4 regions of the Paenarthrobacter sp. NPDC089714 genome follow, and region 4 is predicted to be linked to each of the others. Evidence: riboswitches for the same ligand, from Rfam matches in the RefSeq annotation. Region 4 holds a riboswitch; each other region holds the start of a gene.

Region 1 (5,025 bases), on a different contig from region 4:
TCTGCGGGGCGGTGGGAGTGGTGAGCTATGCGTCCATGGACATGGTGTTCAACCGGCAACTGGACCGGCAATTGGAGCAGGCGTCCAGCCGCGCAACCGACTTCGGCAGGCCACCCTCCAGCTACCCGAACGGCCGGCCGGACCCGCTCGAAGCCCGCGGGCAGGGCGCCGGCACCCTGAATGCGCGGATCAGCGGATCGACCGTCAGCAGCGCCGGGCTCATTGACGCTTCAGGAAACCGGGCAACGCTCTCCGCCGAAGACAAACAGATCCTCCTGGACCTCCCTTTGGACAACCGCCCCGTGGACCGATCGCTCTCCAACGGCGACTACCGGCTGGTGGCGGTCAAGGTGACCTACGGTGACGTGATCGTGACGGGCTTGCCGCTCGCCGACAAGCAGACCACCGAAGCGTCCCTCGTCTGGACCATGGTGTTCGTATCGCTCGGTGGCTTGGTACTGATTGGGCTGGCCGGAACCGTCATTATCCGGCGGACCATGCGGCCACTGGAGCAACTGTCCGAAGTGGCCACCAAGGTTTCCCGCCTGCCCCTCGACGCCGGCGAGGTGGCCCTCGCGGTGCGCGTACCCCCGTCGGCTTCCCACCCCGGAACAGAGGTAGGCAGCGTGGGCTACGCCCTCAACCAAATGCTGAACAACGTGGCCAGCGCCCTCGAAGCCAGGCAGGAAAGTGAAACCAAAGTCCGGCAATTCGTTGCCGACGCCTCGCACGAGCTCCGCACGCCCCTTACAGCCATCCGGGGTTACACCGAGATGCTGCGGATGACTGAGAATTTCACCGAGGATGGCCGCAAGTCGCTGGCGCGCGTCCAGAGCCAATCGGAGCGGATGAGCACCCTGGTGGAGGATTTGCTGCTCCTGGCCCGATTGGATGAAGGGCAGCCTTTGAAGGTCACGGACGTGGACCTGACACAGTTGGTCATTGAAACCGTGACTGACGAGAAAGTCATGGCCCCGGACCACGTGTGGCAGCTCAAGCTTCCGGATGAGCCCATTACGGTCCGCGGAGACGGCACGCAACTTCATCAGGTGCTGGCCAACCTGCTGTCCAACGCCCGCAAGCACACCGATCCGGGCACCACTGTGGTCACCGGCGTCATGCTGAGCGCGGACGGGAGTGCAGTGGTCACCGTGACAGACAACGGGCCCGGTATTCCCGCGGATTTCCAAGGCCGCATCTTCTCCCGCTTTGCCCGGGCTGACGCGGCACGTTCGGGATCGGAGGGCACGTCGGGCCTGGGCCTGTCGATTGTCGAATCGATCGTCGGAGCACACGGTGGCAGCGTCGAAGTCACCTCAAAACCGGGGCGCACGGAGTTCGCCTTGCGCCTCCCCTCAGTGACAAGCGAACAGGTGTAACGAAACCGGCAAGGCGACGCACCGGCGTCGTGATCTCTGTTACCTAAATGTGACTTAAGCAAAATCCTCCTGTACCGTCGAAAGGGTGGGTCGCCCCAAGAGGCCCACACCCGGGATGCGCCGAGCTCTGCCACTTCCCGGAGTTCCGTTCTCATCGAGGCAGAGACGGGGGACCCAGAGTCTCCGGGCCAGGCATTGCGCCGGCCCTTGGGGTGAAGCCGCAGCTACGCGCGCGGCCGGATGACCTCATCCGAACCCGACAGCTAACTCCGCAGGCGCTGAGAGGTAATCACACATGTCTGAATTCAAGGATCAGACGCGCCATTCCGCGCGTCACCGCGACGAAAACGATGCTCCCCTGACCAAGTCGCAGGCCGTTCTGAAGAACGCCGCACGCCAGGGCAAGGCCGGCCACCGCATGTCGGTCGTAGCAGGTGTCGTTGCCGCCGCACTCGGCGTCGCTTCGCTGGGACAGGCCGCCAACGCCGCGTTCAACCTGCCGGAACTGAGCCAGGCAGCGCAGACCCAGGCCGCCGTACAGTCTGACCCGAAGGCCAACGCTGCCTCAGACGCAGCTGCGGAAAAGGCTGCTGCGGATCGTGCAGCTTCGGCCAAGGCCGCAGCGGACCAGGCAGCGGCCGCAAAGGCTGCAGCCGAGAAGGCCGCCGCCGACAAGGCAGCTGCAGACAAGGCTGCCGCAGAGAAGGCCGCAGCCGATCAGGCTGCCGCTGCACAGGCCGCCGCCGAGAAGGCCGCCGCCGACGCCGCAGCAAAGGCCGCCGCTGACAAGGCGGCAGCAGCAGCTGCAGCCGCCGCCGCTGCCCCCAAGGCAATCGACGATCCCGCAGCCGCCAAGGCCTACGCCGCCAGCATCCTGGCCAACTACGGCTGGGGTCCAGGGGAAATGACCGCCCTGAACACGCTGTGGGAAAAGGAATCCAACTGGAAGACCACCGCAACGAACGCTTCCAGCGGCGCGTACGGCATTGTCCAGTCGCTCCCGGCTTCCAAGATGGCTACTGCTGGCGCCGACTGGCAGACCAACTACCAGACCCAGATCAAGTGGGGCCTGAACTACATCAAGGAGCGCTACGGTTCGCCGTCGGCAGCCCTCGCCTTCCACTTGGCCAACAACTGGTACTAAGCCAAAAGGGTTCCGAACAGCCGCTCCCGGCCCCGCCATCCGCACCAACCCCAACTGGTGCGAACGGCGGGAACGGGGGCGGCTTTCGCATGTCCAGACCCCGCCACAGTTACACAGTCCCGTCACAGCTTCCGCCTAAAGCCCTCACAATCGGCAGCCCCACTCTGGATGCATGACGCTCATAGATCCCGCCACCAGTGCGCTGCCGAACCCCGCCCATGCGGGGCACTTCGCCGCTCCTGCCTTGCCCGTTCGGCAGCCGCGGCGCTCTCCCGTGGACACCCGGACCGCAGTCCCCGTCCTGGACGTCACCATCCCCGTCCACAACGAGGAAACGGACCTTGAGGAATGCCTGCGCCGGCTGCACGGCCACCTCGTGGACACCTTTCCGCACACGTTCCGCATCACGGTGGCGGACAACGCGAGCACGGACAACACCCTTAAAATTGCGGAGCGGCTGGCCCGCGAACTTCCCGAGATCGCGGTGATGCGGTTCGAGGAAAAGGGCCGAGGCAACGCCCTCCGCCAGGTCTGGCTCGCGTCGCCTTCCCCCGTGCTGGCCTACATGGACGTCGATCTCTCCACCGACCTCGCTGCCCTTGCACCGCTGCTGGCTCCCCTGATCTCCGGGCATTCGGACCTGGCCATCGGGACACGGCTATCCCGCAACTCGCGGGTAGTGCGCGGACCCAAGCGCGAATTCGTTTCCCGCAGCTACAACGTCCTCCTCCACACCCTCATGGGTGCACGGTTCTCCGACGCGCAATGCGGCTTCAAGGCCATCCGTGCCGACGTCGCCCACCGGATCCTCCCCCACACGCTGGACAACGCCTGGTTCTTCGACACGGAACTTCTGGTCCTCGCCGAGCGCTGCGGCCTCCGCGTCCACGAAGTCCCCGTGGACTGGACCGACGATCCCAACTCGAGTGTCGACGTCGTACGGACCGCTTTGGCCGACCTCCGCGGCATGGCGCGCTTGACGCGCGACCTGGTCACGGGCCGCATCCCTGTCCCCGAACTGCGCGCAGCCTTGGCCCGCGGTCCGCTCCCGGCGTCGTCGCGGACCTCCGAATCGACCCCACGCACCAGCCTCTTCGGGCAGCTGGTCCGCTTCGGCTTCATCGGCGCGGCCTCAACAGTGGCCTACCTGCTGATCTTCCTGTTCTGCCGAGGCTTCATGGATCCGCAGCTCGCCAACTTCCTGGCCCTCATCATCACAGCCGTGGCCAACACGGCCGCCAACCGCCGGTTCACATTCGGCATCCAAGGCGGCAACCACGCGCGGCACCACTTTGAAGGGTTGATAGTCTTCGGCATCGGGCTGGCACTCACTTCCACCGCGCTCGCGCTGGTGCATGGAACCACGACGCCGGACCGCTGGGTTGAAGTGGCGACGGTAGTTGGCGCGAACCTCACCGCCACGGTTGCACGGTTCCTGCTGTTCCGGCTGTGGGTCTTCCGGAAACCGGCCCAAGCTGCGACGCCCGCGGAACCCGCCGCGGCCGCCGTCCCGGCCGCTGAAGCAGTTCAGACGGCAGCCTCCGCCCAGACCAACGAGGTGGCGGCGAAATGATCACCGCCCTCCAGCCAAGCAGCGCAATCGAAACCGAAGCCGGCAACCCCGTGCCCACGGACCACCGGCACTCGCGCTTGCACCGCATCGCCTTCGGCCGGCAGGCTCGCTGGGTCCGTCCTTCCGCCGCCGGGCTCCTGGTGGCGACAGCCTTCCTCTACCTCTGGAACCTCGCGGCCACGGGCTACGGCAATTCCTTTTACGCCGCCGCCATCCAGGCCGGCACCAAGGACTGGACGGCCTTGTTCTTCGGATCGCTCGACGCCGGCAACGCCATCACCGTGGACAAGCCACCGGCTTCCCTCTGGATTCCCGCGCTCGTGGGCAGGATCTTCGGCTTCTCCCCCACCAGCATGCTGGTCCCGGAGGCACTCATGGGAGTGGCCGCCGTCGGGCTTTTATACCTGGCGGTCAAGCGGGTGGCCGGACCCGCAGCGGGCCTCATCGCCGGTGGTGCGCTGGCTCTGACCCCCGTGGCGGCACTGATGTTCAGGTTCAACAACCCGGACGCCATGCTCACGCTGTGCCTGGTGCTGGCCGCGTACCTGACGACGCGGGCCATCGAAAAGGCGGGCTGGAAGTGGCTTGCCGCGGCGGGTGCCGTTGTTGGGTTGGCCTTCCTGAGCAAGATGCTCCAAGGCTTCCTGATTGTGCCCGGACTGGCGCTCGCGTACCTGTGGGCAGCTCCCACCACGCTCCGCAACAGGATCCTGCACCTGCTTGCAGCGGCAGCGGGAATCGTGGCGGTTGCGGGGACGTACATTGCGATCTTCCAACTAACCCCCGCCTCGGCGCGCCCCTACATGGCGGGGTCGGAGGGCAACAGCTTCCTTGAACTGACGTTTGGCTACAACGGCCTGGGCCGCATCACTGGATCGGGCGAAGGTGGCGCCGGTGGCGGCATGCCCGGGGGCGGTGGAGGCATGGGC
Region 2 (5,025 bases), on a different contig from region 4:
AGATGCTGAGCAGGATCACGAAGGCCAGCAGGGCAGCGGCGATGAAGCCTAGATGTTCAAAAGCGCCGAAAGGGTTCGCCTTGCCGATCAGGGACAGGTCCGGAGCGCCCCATTCCGAGAGCGTCGGTGCCACGAGGGACCAGCCGCGCGGGTTGACGTTCTTGCCGTCGAAGCTCGGGCCGATGTGCAGGGTGAATTCCAAAATCGCCGCCAGCGCGGTGGATACGACGATGCCGATCAGGATCGCGCCGCGGACCTTGCGGACCACCAAGGCGATGGTCAGGATCAGGCCGACGGCGAACACCAGTGTTGGCCAGCCCATGAGCTTGCCGTCCACGCCGAGTCCCAGGGGAACCGTGGTTCCGGCGGCGTCGGGGATGCGCCGGACGAAACCGGCGTTGACCAGGCCGATCAGGGCAATGAACAGGCCGATGCCCACCACGATCGCGGTCTTAAGGGCTTCCGGGACAGCTTTGAACACAGCGGTGCGGAAGCCCGTGAGGACCAGGATCAACATGGTGAGGCCGGACAAGACCACGAGGCCCATCATGTCCGGCCACGTCAGCCCCGGGTGTGAAGCGACGGTGACGGCAACGAAGGCGTTCACTCCCAGGCCCGTGGCCACGGCGAACGGGTGCTTGGCCCAGGCTCCCATGAGGATGGTCAGGATGCCCGCAACGAACGCGGTGGTGGCTGCAACTGCCGTGAAGCCCAGGGAGGCTCCGCTGGAGTCGGCTCCGGAGAGGATCAGGGGGTTCAGGACCACGATGTAGCTCATGGCAAAGAAGGTCGCGAACCCGCCCCGGATTTCCCGTGAGTACGTGGAACCACGTTCGGAAATCTTGAAGTAGCGGTCTATGGCAGAACCTTGTTTAAGCATGAAGGTCTCCGGGGATCGGGTGAGTGTGCTCTCAAATCCTATGCCCGCGGCTACGGGGCGCCCGGACGATTCGCCTAGTCTGTAAGGAAGCCAACATTAGGAGAAACCGCCCCATGCGTACCATCCGCCCGCTTCTGGCCGCCGTCGTTGCCGCCCTTGCCTTCGCCTCGGCGGTACTTTTCGGTGCCGCCCCCGCGTCCGCGCACGACGTCGCCGAGTCCACCACTCCGGCCAACGGAGCCACCGTGGCGGCAGTCCCGGCGTCGGTCTCCATCACCTTCAACAACCGTCCGCTGGCCATCGGTTCCGGGGTGACGGTCACCGCGGGCGGCGAAAACTGGGCTGACGGCGCCGTCGAAATCATCGACAACCAGGCAGTCCAAAAGTTGCGCCCGGGAGCGCCGGCCGGCGAGTACACGGTGGTGTGGCGCGTGGTCAGCTCCGATTCGCACCCCATTGAGGGCACCTTCAAGTTCACGGCCACCACGGGAAGCACGACGGCGGCAGACGGCTCCGCGGGCGCCTCGCCGTCCGCTTCGGCCTCGGGAGCGGTGGTTCCGAGCGCAGGAACGGCAGCTCCGGGGACCGGCTCCGGCGAGTCGGCTCCGGCCGCCTCCCAGCCCTTCCCGTGGAGCATTGTGGGCCTCGCCGTGGTGGCAGTCGGCCTGGTGGTTTTCCTGGCTGTTACAGCCCGCAGGAAGTTGGCCGCTTCCAACGAGGCCGAGGGCGATAATTCCGCGGAATGACGCGGTTTTCTACATACCTGCGAAAATCTCGAAAGGGTTACCGCGACACGCGCAAAGCCAACTCCTCGTTACTCAAATGTGACTTTGGCGTGATCATCCGTTACGGTAGTACCTGTGCCCGATCCCTATTTGGGGCACTTCCGGCCTGATTGCCTAGCTCTGCCGCAGTCCGGAATCCGTTCGCAGACAAACCTACGGCAGAGACGGGGAACCCATTTTAGGCCGCCATTGAGCGCGCCTTGGGGTGAAGTCACGAAGCTTCCGCTGAACAGCGGGGGATAGTGACCGGGTGACTCCCATCCGAATCCGACAGCTAACCTCGCAGGCATCGGGAGAGGCTTTTTCATGTCTTCACGCATTCTTCGCGGCCGTCGTAAGGCGGACATCGCACGTCCCAATCCGTTCATCTCCATCTCCAAGGCCGTTGCCAGCAACGCTTCGGGCGCTGGCCGCCAGGCAGCCGTTATTGCTGCGGCTTCCGGCCTTGTCCTGACCGGCTCCATTGCCGCCCACGCTGCCGAGACCCCCGCACAGGCCCCGGTCCAGCGTGACTCCAGCCCGGCGACGGTTGCCGAAACCGTTGCGGAGACCCCCAACAAGGTGGTCACCGCAGCTGCAACTGCCACCATCAACTTCGAGCGCCCCGCGGTTTCCTCCGTGGCAGCTCCCGTGATCGAGAAGCCGGCCCCCGTGGCTGCGGCTCCGGCCAAGAAGGCAACCACTGCGGCTGCCACCACGGCCAAGGCTACCGTTGCAGCTACCGCGGCTGCTCCCGCCGCCGCGGCTCCTGCAGCAGCAGCACCTGCCGGGAGTGTCAACGCAGCCATGGTTGCTTCGGCTTACGCCCAGATCGGCATCATGCAGGACTGCACCGCCATGGTGGAGCGCGCACTCGGCTCGGCAGGCATCCCCGTGGGTGACCTCGCTCCGATGCAGTTCCTGAACTACGGCAAGGTAGTCAGCGATCCCCAGCCCGGCGACATGATTGTCCAGTCCGGCCACGTTGCTATCTACATCGGCAACGGCCAGGCCATCAGTGGCGGCATCAACGGCAACCAGACCGGCATCCACCCGATCAGCTGGCTGACCGCAACCGGCCCCATCACGTACGTACGCGCTGGCGCCTAAGCTTCACGCTTAAACACCAAGGCCGGCACCTGGGAGAGATTGCTCTCCGGGTGCCGGCCTTTGGTTGTTAAGGGCTAGCTGGGGACTCAAGGTCCCGGCACGTCGCTGCTCGCTGCGGCGGGGGCAGGACTGGTCAGACTGCCGAGGTACTGGCCTTGCCGGGTTTTCAGGCGATCGCGATGCCCGGTCCTGCCGGGAGCGCCACCTTCGACGAGATGGCCTGTCCCACTGCCTTTGCCTGGCGGAGCACTTCCTTGGGCGTAGGGGTGATGAGCTCTCCGACGCCAACAAGGTGCATCCCCACCGCCCGCATGGCTGCCACGAGGTTCTGCCCGATCGCGATGCCCAGTTCGGCCAACATCCGGCGCAACTGGCTTTGGGCGCAACGCGTCACAACGATGTGGTCCGCCAGGAGGATGCCGCTGGCCGTGTGTACGGCCCATTGTCGAGGTGCCGGCTCGAACGGGGCGAGGCCCGCCGTTGCCAGGCCGGGGACGCCGATGCCGGGAGTCGAAAGGTCCGCCACGCTCCGCTCGCCGAGTTGCAGGCCCTGGCTGGCTCCCAGGAAGTCCAGGCGCACCGCCTTGGTGGTGCTCCGCACGTCGAGCTGATGGCTGGCTGCGTAGTTCCGCAAGTGCCGGAGGATTTGGTTGCGTTCCAGCATGGCCGCGGGGTCGGCAGCATCGCAGCGCTGCAGCATTCCCGTGTGGACGGAGGGACCGGATGTGGACAGGGATCCAAACCCGTCCACCACAATTGAGCCAACGCCGTAGCGGCTGAGCTCGCTGGCCACGGCCAGGCCGGAAAGCCCGGCTCCAATCACCACGGTGGTGGTGCGCTCTGTGCCGGAATCAGGCGTGAGTGACACTGCTTGGTTCCTCCTTGACGTGTGTGCCCGAAGGCATCGCGTTGTTTCGCGTCCAAGCTCCCCCAGCGTCCGCAAACAAATGGCCGGGTGTGTCCTGGAACACGCTTGCCGGCCATTCGGTGACTCGAACACTACAGAACTTTTGGGGCCGTGGATAGCCTCAATGGCAGCGTGTTTTTACTTGTTCATCCAGAGTCCGGCAACCACACCTGAAACCGAGCCCGGACCGTTATGCGGCGGGCGAAAAGTCGCCTTGATTCGGCCTTGGCAACCGAGAATAGTGGGCAGTGGAAGGGGATGCCCTGAACTTCTCCTTCCCCGGATATTCGCACCAGGCCGGGCGTGTCACCTTGCGGGTGAAACCTCTGGCAGAATGACCGGAACAAAAGCAGCAGGTGGAGAGGCGGGCCCCATGGACCAGCACGGCAGTCACGTTGAAGAACCCCGGAGCGGCGACGGAGAAGCCGTTGCACCCGGTGGAATCGTCGTCGGAGTAGACGGCTCGGAACACGGTCAATGCGCTTTGGTGTGGGCGGCCCGCGAGGCTGAACGCCGCCAACTTCCCCTGCATATCGTCACGGCCTATTCAGTGCCGATTTTCGCGGCCTCCGGCCTGGACGGCGGTTACGCCACCGTGGACGATTCCGTCATCCGCGAGGGTGCGGAAGCAATCGTCAAACAGGCCATGGACAAGGTGGCCGGCTATGACCTGGACGTGGATGCCTCCGTGGAGAATGGAGATGCCGCCGGGGTGTTGCTGGACCTTTCAACCGAGGCCGCATTGCTGGTCTTCGGAAGCCGGGGCCGGGGAGGTTTCGTTGGGCGGCTCCTGGGTTCGGTGAGCAGCGCGCTCCCGGCCCACGCAAAATGCCCCACGGTTACGGTGCCGTTGTACTGCGCCGATCGCCTCGGGGAGAACACCGAGGACCGCCACATCAAGGCCGAGCACGCCAAGGCCGGTCCGCGCACGGTGGAGAACGTCGTAGTGGTAGGCGTCGATGGTTCCGAGCAGGCCCGCATCGCAGTTTTGGAAGCTGCCGAGCAGGCAGAACGAATGGGAGCCAAGCTCCGGGTCATTTGTGCCGTCCCGCAATACAGCGGCTCCCTCGCCTGGGTTCCCGCGCCGCTGGACAGGGATGCACTGTTCGCGGACATCAAGGTGCAACTGGACGCAGGCGTCGCCTGGCTGCGCAGCCACTTCCCCAAACTGACCGTGGAAACCGAACTGACCGACGGCTCACCCGTGGATGTCCTGGTGGAAGCAAGCAGGGGCGTTGAGCTTGTGGTGCTGGGTACCCGGGGCCGCGGCGGTTTTGCCGGGATGCTCCTTGGCTCTACGTCCGACGGCGTCCTTCACCACGCCAAGGGTCCGGTGCTGGTGGTCCCGGACCGGGAGGACCCGC
Region 3 (5,025 bases), on a different contig from region 4:
ACTTCCTGCGGGAGCGGAAGAAGGACACGGACGCCCCGGCGGAGAACGGCAATGCCCGATCGGCAGACAAACTCCACACCGCCTGACTCTCCCTGGACACAACAAATGAGGCAGCCACCCGCGCGGGTGGCTGCCTCATTTGTTGATGCCGATGCTACGCGCGCCGCAAGCGCTGGCAGCTCCAGCGGCCCATCCGGCGACGGAAGGCAGCCGTCCGGCTGCTGCTGCAATAGCGGCCGTGCCAGCCGATGTGCGTGGTGGTCCGAGGCATGCGCGTGCTCATTTCAGCGCCTCCTTTGCAAGGTCCAGCAAGCCGTCCACATTCAGGGTGGGCTCACTGGTTGCCGGGGCGCTGCTTGCTTTTGGGCTGTTGCTCGGCCTCGGCTTCGACGTCTCGGTGGGGGTGGGCGTCGGCGTCGGGGTGACCGTCGGAGTAGTGGTGGGGGTCGGCGTTGGTGCCGTGACGGTGTCCGACGGCGGAGCGGGCTGGCTCGGGACCGGCGAGGTTACGCCGGGCACCGGGACAACAGCCGAAGGTGCAGCCGACGGTACCCACTGTGGGGCTGCCAGCGAAACCTGGGGAGCAGCCGCGGACGACGCCGGCGCGGCGGCAGGTGCCTCGGCTGCGGGTTGTGCCGGGTCGGCTGAGGGCTGCCCGGCTTCCGCTGTGGCGGCCGCGGACGTTGAGGATGCCGTGGTGTAGGAGGGCGTGGGTCCAGGGGAGGCCTTGGTGGCTGCCCGGCCGCTGTCATCTGTGCCCTTGGAACCGCTGGCTTCCTGGGACTGGTTGTCCTGCCCGAAGATCGGCAGATCCAGGGCCTGGCTGACCGTGCCAACCGTGAGGACCAGGCCTAGGGCTCCGGCGACTACTGCCATGCGCTGGCCCATTGTCTTCACCGAAGCGGCCTTGGTCAGGACGGCATGCGGTTCCCGGGTGAAGGACGATGCCCCGAACGAACCGAAGGCCGACTTGCTTGCCGTGACCGACTTGCCGGTGCCAGCCGACGAGGCCGCGCCGGCTGATGTGGCCCTGTCCGGGAAGGTGGTTGCCCGGCGCGGCTGTGAGTCGTCAGCTGCACTGGCTGCAGCAGCCTGCCGGCTCGCCAAGCCCGCGGAGGCCGTTGCGGCAGCGGCAATCTGCGCCGCAGTCTTCGGCTGAGTACTGGGTGCAGGCTGGGCTTGGGAAGTGCCGATCACCGGCGCCGCTACCGTCGGAATGGCCGCCGTCGCGGGTTCGGGCTCGCCGGGCTGCACGACGGGGATAGCGGCCGTCGCGGGAGCGGCCTGCACCGCCGGAATAGCCGTCGTTGCGGGAGCAGCTTCGGCTTCAGAAGCAGGCTCGGCAGCCTGTACCACCGGAATGGCGGCCGTCGCAGGAGCAGCTTCCTCGTCGGAGGCAGGCTCGGCCGGCTTTACCACGGGGATCGCAGACGTCGGCGGCCCGGGTGTGGTCGACGCGGTCCGCGGAGCATCGTCCGCGATCGTGCTTGGTTCCTGGGCTGAGGCAGGAGCCGCAGCATCGTCGGAGGCGGGAGCTTCCGGCGCAATGACAGCCTGGGCGGCCGCCTCGCGCTCGGCCGCGCGTCGCTCCGCGCGCGTCATGGGCGCGGTGGGCGCAGGCGGGGTGGGATTGACAGCAGTGGCGGGTGCCGCCGTCGTGCTTTCAACGCTGGTGGGGGACTGTCCGCTGGGTTGGGCCCGACGGCGTCCGGATGGCTTGGTGCGCTCGATGGCCTCCTGGGCACGGCGCGGCTGATCCATGGTTGGGGACATGGGTGATTGCCTCTCAACGCCTGCGAGGTTAGCTGTCGGGTTCGGACGAGGCCGTCCGGCCGCACGTGGCGGCTTCACCCCAAGGGCCTGCGGAATTCAGGCCCGGGAACTCTGGGTCCCCCGTCTCTGCCGCGGATCTGGCGGATTCCGGGATGCGGCAGAGCTCGGCGTCAGCCCGGAAGCGGCCCAGCGGAGATCAGGGTCGCCCTTCGACCGTACAGGAGCAGGGAAGTAAAGTCACATTAATGTAACGGACGGAACGTCCAAGGTTTCGAGGTGGCCTTATCGCCTACCCTTGGGCGCTGGAGCCGGAGACGGCAATTCATGCTGGACCTTTTGTATCTGGTGCGCCTGGTGGGTTTCGGGACGGTAGATCTCGTCCACGATGCCGAGGACGCCTGCCAGGGCCGCGCGTTTCACCGGGCGCTTAGTGCCCCTGCGCCGCGTCCAGATCCAAAGGAGCGCAACGAGAGCGGGTCCGCAGAGAACGGCAGCCAACACGGCCAACAAATCCATGGATCAACACTAGCTTTGAGCATGTACTGGCCGGTAGACATGATCTATGGACCTGCCTGTGATGCCGCCCGTTTCGCCCATGCTCGCCAAGTCCGTGCCCACCATCCCCGATGTGGGGCACTACGAACCCAAGTGGGATGGCTTCCGGACCATCGTTTTCAAGGATGGGGACGAGATCGTCCTCGGCAGCCGCAACGAGAAGCCCATGACCCGCTACTTCCCCGAACTCGTGGACGCGCTCCAGAAGAACCTTCCGGAGAAATGCGTGATCGATGGTGAGATTATCCTCATTTCCGGCAACCGTCTGGACTTCGATGGCCTGCAGCAGCGCATCCACCCCGCCGACAGCCGCGTCCGGATGCTCGCAGAGAAGACGCCGTCCTCGTTGGTAGCGTTCGACCTGCTCGCCCTGGGGGATGACGACCTGACGGGACAGCCCTTCGCCGAGCGCAGGGCCGCACTGGAAGAGGCGCTCGCCGACGCCGAACCGCCCGTGTACGTCACGCCCGCGGTCACCGACCTTGATCGTGCCAAGGAATGGTTCGTGCAACTTGAGGGAGCAGGGCTCGACGGCGTGCTGTCCAAACCGCTCGACGGCACCTACCAGCCGAACAAGCGGGTGATGTTCAAGACGAAGCATGAACGGACGGCAGACTGCGTGGTGGCCGGATTCCGCTGGCACAAAACGGCGAAGGTTGTGGGGTCCATGTTGCTGGGGCTCTATGACGACTCGGGCCGCCTGCACCATGTGGGCGTCGTGGCGTCGTTCCCCATGGCCAAGCGGGAAGCCCTGGTGGCGGAGTTAGAGCCGTACCAGGTGGAGTTCGCCGAGCATCCGTGGGGCGAATGGGCCAACCAGGAGTCCGCCGGGGGATCCAGGATGCCCGGTGGCCAAAGCCGGTGGAGTGCCGGTAAGGACTTCTCCTTTGTGCCGCTGCGCCCCGAACTCGTGATCGAGGTGGCGTACGACTACATGGAGGGCGACCGTTTCAGGCACACCACCCAATTCCGTCGGTGGCGGCCGGACCGGACCCCTGACAGCTGCACCTACTCGCAGCTGGAAGAACCCGCAGACTACGATCTGGGCGAGATCCTGCGGCTGAAATAACGCCAATCGCCGCCAAGCCGCTGTCTCGACGTTGCCCAATAAAGGAACAGCTGCCTGGCGACTGATGTGGGAGCGGTTACTCCTGGTGGCCTTGGTCGCCGCTCATGCTGCCTTCTCCGGGAGGGGTTTCTCCCGGAGGTACTCCGCCGCCCGGCTCCAGTCCGGTGATGTTGCCGTCTTCCGGATCCGGATTCGAGGAGGCTGCGGGGTCTTGGTCTTCGTCCTTACGCATATCAGGATCCTCGTGGATGCTGTCCGGTTCAGCGGCGCCGGAAACGCCGAACGTTTGGGGGTCGTCTTCGGGGTCGTAGCTCGTCATAGCCAAACCTCTTCTTCAGTAACCTTATTATTTGCTTTGCCCTGTCAGCCTAGCCTCGGGACCGGCGCCCAACAAGGGCAGCCCGGCGCCACGGTCAGCAGGCCGTTCCCCGCGCTCAAAGTCTTTCCCGTTGAGTGAGAGGCCTGTGGAAAAGATGGTTTTTGCAGAGTTCTGTTTCGGCCGCTTACCTGGAATGGGCGTACAAAAAACCCCGGCCGCATCATGGCTCATGTCCAGAGAGGCGGGTCCGGGGACTTCATCTGCAGTCTAGCAAGGAGCGCCGAGTACTGACCAATGCCCAAACTTGGTCCAACGGCGCCCACAGCCGCGCCCTCGACGAGGCCATCACCCCAGTCCGCACGGCAACGTACATGGCCGCTGCCTCTTACGATCACTCGCTGGCGAGACAGCTCTATATTTGGGATCGTGACGTTTCGGCAGCCCTTTTGGCCGACATCGCAATCGTGGAAGTTGCCGTGAGGAACGCTATGGCCAAGCAACTGGAGCTTGCCTACGGGGGTTTCTGGTACACGGCAGATATTGGGCTGGATGGCCCGAGCCGGAACAAGTTGGCCGAGGCCTGGTCGAAATTGCCGCCGGGGCGGCGCACTTCCGGCCACCTCATAGCAGGCTTGATGTTTGGCTTCTGGAAGGGACTCTTGGAACCGGGGGGATATGTGGGGCGGGAACCACAGCGATTTCGGGCTTCGCATGAGCTTCTTTGGAATAGCTGCCTCAACAGGGCATTTCGAGGTGGAAGATCAGTGGCTTCGGCCGACGGCGTGAAATTCACAAGGACCTGGACATTGGGAGTCGTCACGATCGTCCATGCCGCACGAAACAGGGCCGCCCACCATGAGCCATTTGTGGCTGGCTTTCCGCTCCCCGGTCAGCAGCATCGGCTCACCGTGCAGCAGGCCCACGAGGCTTGCCTGAAGCTGGCTCGGATGTTGGACCGGAACCTCGCCGGATGGCTCGAATCAACCACTCGAGTTCCTGGAACCCTCGCCGCGCGTCCAGGCTAGGTCGCAGCGCCTTACCCCCGCGCCCGCTGCAGGAAAACGTCCGCGCCCGGGCCTGTCAGTTCATTGCCTGCAATGGCGCGCCCGGAGACGGCGAGGAGCAGCGAAATGGCGGGTCCCTGCACTTCCGGGCCCTCGCCGCGCGCGTAGCTGGTATCCGTGGCAACGAGGCGCCATCCTGCTCCGAGCTCCTTGCCGCCGCCCATCTTGGTGGTGGTCTTCAGTTGGTAGTCCAACGCTGTGGCCACATGCTCGGCAGGATAACTGTGGCTGATCGACAGCGGGCG
Region 4 (5,025 bases):
TCGAGGGCGCGCTGGAACTGCCCCCCGAAGTTGCAGCCCACGTCTTCGTGGCGGTTGGCTGAACGTAGGACTTCCGAGGCACCTCTCCCGAAAAGGATGGGTGCCTCACTTGTGTCCCGGCCGGAGTGTCTGATCTCACTACCAGAGTCGGGTAGAACGGCGTGACCTGCAGTTTCCGCCGAAAGGTGCTAAAGGCCCACCCCGGAAAGCGGCGCTGCGAAAGATAACGAATTTATTACCGAAGGCTTTAATCCCCTATAGTTATCTACTAGCGCCGATACCAAAGCGTTACCTGATCTGGAGCCGAGCTCTGCCAGCAGATCAGGGGTGTTATCCACTACTGGCAGAGGCGGGGGAACCACCATCGGCTGCCTGAAGAAGCAGCCTTGGGGTGAAGTCCGCAGCAGCAGTGCCTACTTACGCAATTTCCTCCGGGATACCTGTGTGCCGTATGCGCTGCGTGCGGGCCGGGTCTTTGCACTCTCTGATCCGAATCCGACAGCTAACTTCGCAGGCTTTCTAGAGAGGAACAGAGTTTGACATCGCAGAACGTCAGGGGCCGCCGACGCGCGTCCGGCCCCGCTGCTGAGCTGCGGCCAGCCCGCGTCGTAACGGAGATCCGGCCGCGCGACACCCAGCGTCAGGTGCGCCGCCGTAAGAGCCCGTTGCGCCAGGTTGCCGATTTCGCCGCAGCCAGTGGCGTAGGGCAGAAAGCCGGGGTGGCCCTGGCCGCCACAGGCCTCGCCCTCACTGTCGGTCTGCCGGCCACAAGCCCCGTCATGGCCACCTCCGAGTCGGGCCAAACAGAAGCTGCCCTTGCCGTATCCGGCGGCAGCCAGCCTGAGGTTTCCGCGGAAGCTTCGGCAAAAATCGACTTCAGCCGTGCGGCAGTGGCCACCAAGGCCGATCCCGACGGCAAGCTCAAGCAGCTGCTCAGCGCCCAGTCCGTTGGCAGCATCCAGGCCAGTTCCTCCAAGGGCACCCTTGGAAGTCCGCTGGACACGCTGACAACCGCTTCTCCGTTCGGATACCGCGTCAGCCCGCTGACCGGCGGCACCGGCGACTTCCACCGCGGCCAGGACTTCGTTGCCCAGTGCGGCACCCAGGTCCACGCTGCCGCCGCCGGGAAGGTCACGTTTGCCGGGTGGCACGAGTATGGCGGAGGCAACCGCGTTGTGGTGGATCACGGCAATGGCCTTGAAACCACGTACAACCACCTGTCGTCCTTCAACGTCAAGGTTGGCCAGGCTGTCAGCCGCGGTGACGTTGTAGCCCTGAGCGGCACCACGGGCGCCTCCACGGGCTGCCACCTGCACTTCGAGGTCCAGGTCAACGGCGAAGTTGTTGACCCCATGGGCTGGCTCTAAGCAAAGTCGATGGTCGTCTCTCGCATTCGCGACACACCCCGTGACCTGAATGTGACATTCGCTTTCAACTGTTGTACCGTCTAAAGCGCATCGGCTTTTTAGGGGGCCGATGCACTTGAGTGGATTGCCTAGCTCTGCCACCACTCAGGATCCGTTCGCAAAATTCGTCTGGCAGGGGCGGGGGAACCACTTTTGGTCTTCGAGAGAAGGCCTTGGGGTTAAGTCACAAAGCTTCTCGAAGCGCGTGGCCGGATGACTCCCATCCGAATCCGACAGCTCACCTCGCAGGCATTGGGAGAGGCTACCTACGTGTCATCACGCACTACCCCTGCGCGCCACCGCGCCGAGACGGTTCACCCGTTGAACACTCTTTCGAAGGCTGTTTCAGCGAATGCCGGAACCGTTGGCCGCCAGGCCGCAGTTCTTGCCGCAGCCTCCGGCCTCGTCCTCAGCGTCGGCCTTCCGGCCCAGGCAGCGGACACCGATGTTTCCAAGGCCGAGACGAGCACGCAGCAGCTCCTCACCACCGAGGTTGTCACTGCAGAGCCCACGGCCACTGTTTCCTTCGAGAGCCCCGTCGTGGCCACCAAGGAAGCCCCGAAGGTCCAGCGTGCTTCGCAGACCACCCAGCGCTCCCAGACAGCTGGTAACCAGACCACTGGCAGCCAGGCCGCCGGCTCGCTCGCCGCACAGTCTTCCGACGCCCAGGAAACGGCCTCCAGCGCCGCAGCCTCCGGCCTCGCCGCGATCGCCTACACGGGCATCGGCCACCCCTACGTTTGGGGCGGCACCACTCCCAACGGCTGGGACTGCTCCGGCTTCACCCAGTGGGTCTACGCCCAGGCCGGCATCAGCATTCCCCGCGTCAACGCCTGGACTGCCATGAAGGCCACCAGCACGCCGCAGCCGGGTGACCTGGTCATGCAGAACGGCGGCGCACACGTAGGCATCTACGTCGGCAACGGCATGATGATCAGCGCTCTCAACCCGAGCCAGGGAACCTTGCTCCACTCGGTGGCTTCCACCGGCACGTCTTCATTCTTCACCCTCCGCTAAAACCCCGTTCGGGGTACGCCAGCATGCCCCCCAAGTGCTGGCTTGCCCGCAAACCGCGCGTGCCCCAACCGCGTGCGGAAACGAAAAGAGATTAAAAATGACCAGTGCACACAAGGTTGCACGGCACCGAGCTGAGGCCCCCAAGACCAGCTCCCTTGCCGTGATCGCGAAGGCTGTCAGCAACAACGCCGGTGGCGTCGGCCGCCAGGCAGTCGTTATCGCTGCCGCTTCAGGACTGGTCTTGACCAGTGGCGTTGCTGCGAACGCCGCCGATACCAACGTCCAGCGTGAATCCACGGCCACCACAGCCCTTGATGTCCAGGCAGTCACGCAGTCCACCATCGCTGCCGACTCCACCGTGGCCATCTCCTACGAGAGCCCGGTTGTGACCACGGTGGAAGCTCCGGCTCCCGTCGTCGAGAAGCCCGCAGCGAAAGCCGCATCCGGCTCCACGGCTACCGGCGCGACCGCCACGTTGGCAGTCGACAACTCAGCAACGGCGGCCGCCAAGGTTCCTGCAGCTTCCAGTGGCCTCGGGGCAGCCATCGCCGCTGCAGCCTACGCCCAGCTGGGAGTGACCCAGGACTGCACCATGTTGGTCACTAATTCGCTGGCGGCCGTGGGTATCAACTTCCACGATTGGCCGGCGGGCTACCTCTCCTTGGGCCGCACCGTCAGCGCCGCCGAAGCCCAGCCGGGCGACCTCGCGTACTACGCCAACGGTGGTTACGGTGGAATGGCACACATCGCCGTCTACGTCGGCAACGGAATGGCAGTACACGGTGGATGGAACGGGTCCACCACTGCACTCTTCAGTGTGAACGTCGGCTCCGGCCCGGTCTTCATCCGTGTGAACGGCTGATACAGATTCTTTGAACACCCCGCAGGAATACCTGCGGGGTGTTCCGCTTTAAGCCTCTCGCGGAGGGCCATGCAAGGTGTCCCGCACATGAACATTCGCCGACACTGCACGGGAACAGGCCAGAAAATTCGTTGATACGGCATATAAGTGCTTACCCTTATGGTGTCGATCCACAGCCCGTACATGCAGAGGGCAGCCGGCCCTCGTGCCCCTGACGGGTGCGGCCGTGAAGAGGTACGTGCATGCGCACACTCGTTCTGAATGCTGGATATGAACCGCTGGCGGTAGTCACCTTCCGCCGGGCGCTGGTCCTTGTGCTGACTGGAAAAGCTAGCGTAGTGGCCGAAGGCGGCGAACCTGTCGTCGGGCCACAGGAGATTCTGGGACGTCCGTCCGTGATTCTCCTCAACCGCTACATCCGTCCCCGGTACAACAGGATCACCGCTGTGAGCCGCCGCGGGGTGCTCCGCCGCGACGGCCACCGCTGCGCCTATTGCGGCAAGACAGCGCACACCATAGACCATGTCCACCCCAAATCCAGGGGCGGCGCGGATTCCTGGGAAAACCTGGTTGCGGCGTGCTTGAAATGCAATAACGCCAAGAGCAACCAGACGCTCGCCGAGATGGGCTGGAAGCTTCGCTTCACACCCGGCGTGCCCACGGGAACCATGTGGCAGATCAAAGAACTCGAGAAACCTGCGCCGGACTGGGACCCGTTCCTCTTGCCGGAATCCGCCGCCTGATCGATTTCTGTTGGGCTCCGGCCGTACGGGTAATCTGGGCGGATGGAGTTCAACGCCGTGATCCTGGCGGGTGGCAGGGCCACCCGCCTCGGTGGCGTGCCCAAGCCGGGATTAAGGTACGACGGCGCGAGCCTCCTCTCGCATGCCCTGGACTCCGTCCGGGGTGCTTCGCGGATTGTGGTGGTGGGGCCGCGCCAGGACGGCCTTCCGGACGGGGTACTGTCCGCGCGCGAGGAGCCCGCCTACGCAGGACCGGCGGCGGCCATTGCCGCGGGACTTGCCGTTCTTGGGGCCACTGATCCGGCACCGTGGACCTTGGTGCTGGCCTGCGATATGCCGCATGCCTCACGGGGAGTGGCTGCCATCCTTGAGGAAGTCGCGGGGCACCATGGCACCGAGGGAGCCATGGCAGTGTCTTCCGATGGCAGGCAACAGCCCCTCCTTGGCATCTACAGCACACAGGCCCTGGAACGCGAAGTCGCTGCAGCCCGGTCGTTAACGAACGCATCTGTCTTCAAGCTGCTTGCTAGGCTGAACGTGCTGGCTGTTGCCGTTCCCGATGGCTCCACGGACGACGTGGATACGTGGGAGGACGCAGCGGCCCTGGGCATTGACAACGACTTGGAGGCGGACGTGAAAAGCCAGGACGAGACACTCGAGGAATGGTGCCGCACACTGCTGCAGGCGTTTGAGCTTGAGGGCGTAGACGTGGACGTCAACGAAATCCTTGCAGTCGCCGGCGTGGCCGCGCACTCCGTGGTGCGTCCCGCGGCGCCTTTGACCACATTCATCGCGGGGTACGCGGCTGGAATGGCACGCGGCATCGGCCAGGCCAACGACGACGCCGCCATGGCCGCCGCCCTCGACCTTGCCCGCCAAGTAGCCAAGCAGTATGCGGAGCCCGGGGCCGAAACCGAATGACGGAGGCCCCCGAACAGGGCCACCATGCGGCGCATACCTGGCACGAAGCCAGGCAGCGTGCGTTCGACGTCGCCAC

The links. Region 4 has a riboswitch for cyclic di-AMP ahead of ACIPY3_RS11545 (C40 family peptidase). Riboswitches for the same ligand answer to the same signal wherever they lie in the genome.
Region 1: linked by a shared signal. The riboswitch ahead of ACIPY3_RS16465 (hypothetical protein) and the one ahead of ACIPY3_RS11545 (C40 family peptidase) in region 4 are both predicted to bind cyclic di-AMP.
Region 2: linked by a shared signal. The riboswitch ahead of ACIPY3_RS15755 (NlpC/P60 family protein) and the one ahead of ACIPY3_RS11545 (C40 family peptidase) in region 4 are both predicted to bind cyclic di-AMP.
Region 3: linked by a shared signal. The riboswitch ahead of ACIPY3_RS10125 (hypothetical protein) and the one ahead of ACIPY3_RS11545 (C40 family peptidase) in region 4 are both predicted to bind cyclic di-AMP.

The regions. Positions count from the first base shown of each region.
Region 1 covers NZ_JBIVGX010000010.1:30,365-35,389, reverse strand. The annotation lists gene ACIPY3_RS16470 (ATP-binding protein) at 1-1,379, shown strand, start outside; cyclic di-AMP (ydaO/yuaA leader) riboswitch at 1,488-1,671, shown strand; gene ACIPY3_RS16465 (hypothetical protein) at 1,675-2,523, shown strand; gene ACIPY3_RS16460 (glycosyltransferase) at 2,696-4,096, shown strand; gene ACIPY3_RS16455 (ArnT family glycosyltransferase) at 4,093-5,025, shown strand, end outside.
Region 2 covers NZ_JBIVGX010000009.1:76,525-81,549, reverse strand. The annotation lists gene ACIPY3_RS15765 (NCS2 family permease) at 1-880, opposite strand, end outside; gene ACIPY3_RS15760 (copper resistance protein CopC) at 994-1,626, shown strand; cyclic di-AMP (ydaO/yuaA leader) riboswitch at 1,777-1,968, shown strand; gene ACIPY3_RS15755 (NlpC/P60 family protein) at 1,972-2,754, shown strand; gene ACIPY3_RS15750 (FAD-binding protein) at 2,921-3,622, opposite strand; gene ACIPY3_RS15745 (universal stress protein) at 4,035-5,025, shown strand, end outside.
Region 3 covers NZ_JBIVGX010000004.1:285,713-290,737, forward strand. The annotation lists gene ACIPY3_RS10115 (MFS transporter) at 1-86, shown strand, start outside; gene ACIPY3_RS10120 (hypothetical protein) at 155-283, opposite strand; gene ACIPY3_RS10125 (hypothetical protein) at 280-1,773, opposite strand; cyclic di-AMP (ydaO/yuaA leader) riboswitch at 1,777-1,926, opposite strand; gene ACIPY3_RS10130 (hypothetical protein) at 2,056-2,289, opposite strand; gene ACIPY3_RS10135 (ATP-dependent DNA ligase) at 2,336-3,397, shown strand; gene ACIPY3_RS10140 (DUF6480 family protein) at 3,474-3,716, opposite strand; gene ACIPY3_RS10145 (maleylpyruvate isomerase family mycothiol-dependent enzyme) at 4,753-5,025, opposite strand, start outside.
Region 4 covers NZ_JBIVGX010000005.1:148,028-153,052, forward strand. The annotation lists gene ACIPY3_RS11535 (metal-dependent transcriptional regulator) at 1-62, shown strand, start outside; cyclic di-AMP (ydaO/yuaA leader) riboswitch at 292-532, shown strand; gene ACIPY3_RS11540 (M23 family metallopeptidase) at 537-1,367, shown strand; cyclic di-AMP (ydaO/yuaA leader) riboswitch at 1,514-1,672, shown strand; gene ACIPY3_RS11545 (C40 family peptidase) at 1,677-2,423, shown strand; gene ACIPY3_RS11550 (NlpC/P60 family protein) at 2,521-3,285, shown strand; gene ACIPY3_RS11555 (HNH endonuclease) at 3,528-4,028, shown strand; gene ACIPY3_RS11560 (NTP transferase domain-containing protein) at 4,071-4,949, shown strand; gene ACIPY3_RS11565 (molybdopterin molybdotransferase MoeA) at 4,946-5,025, shown strand, end outside.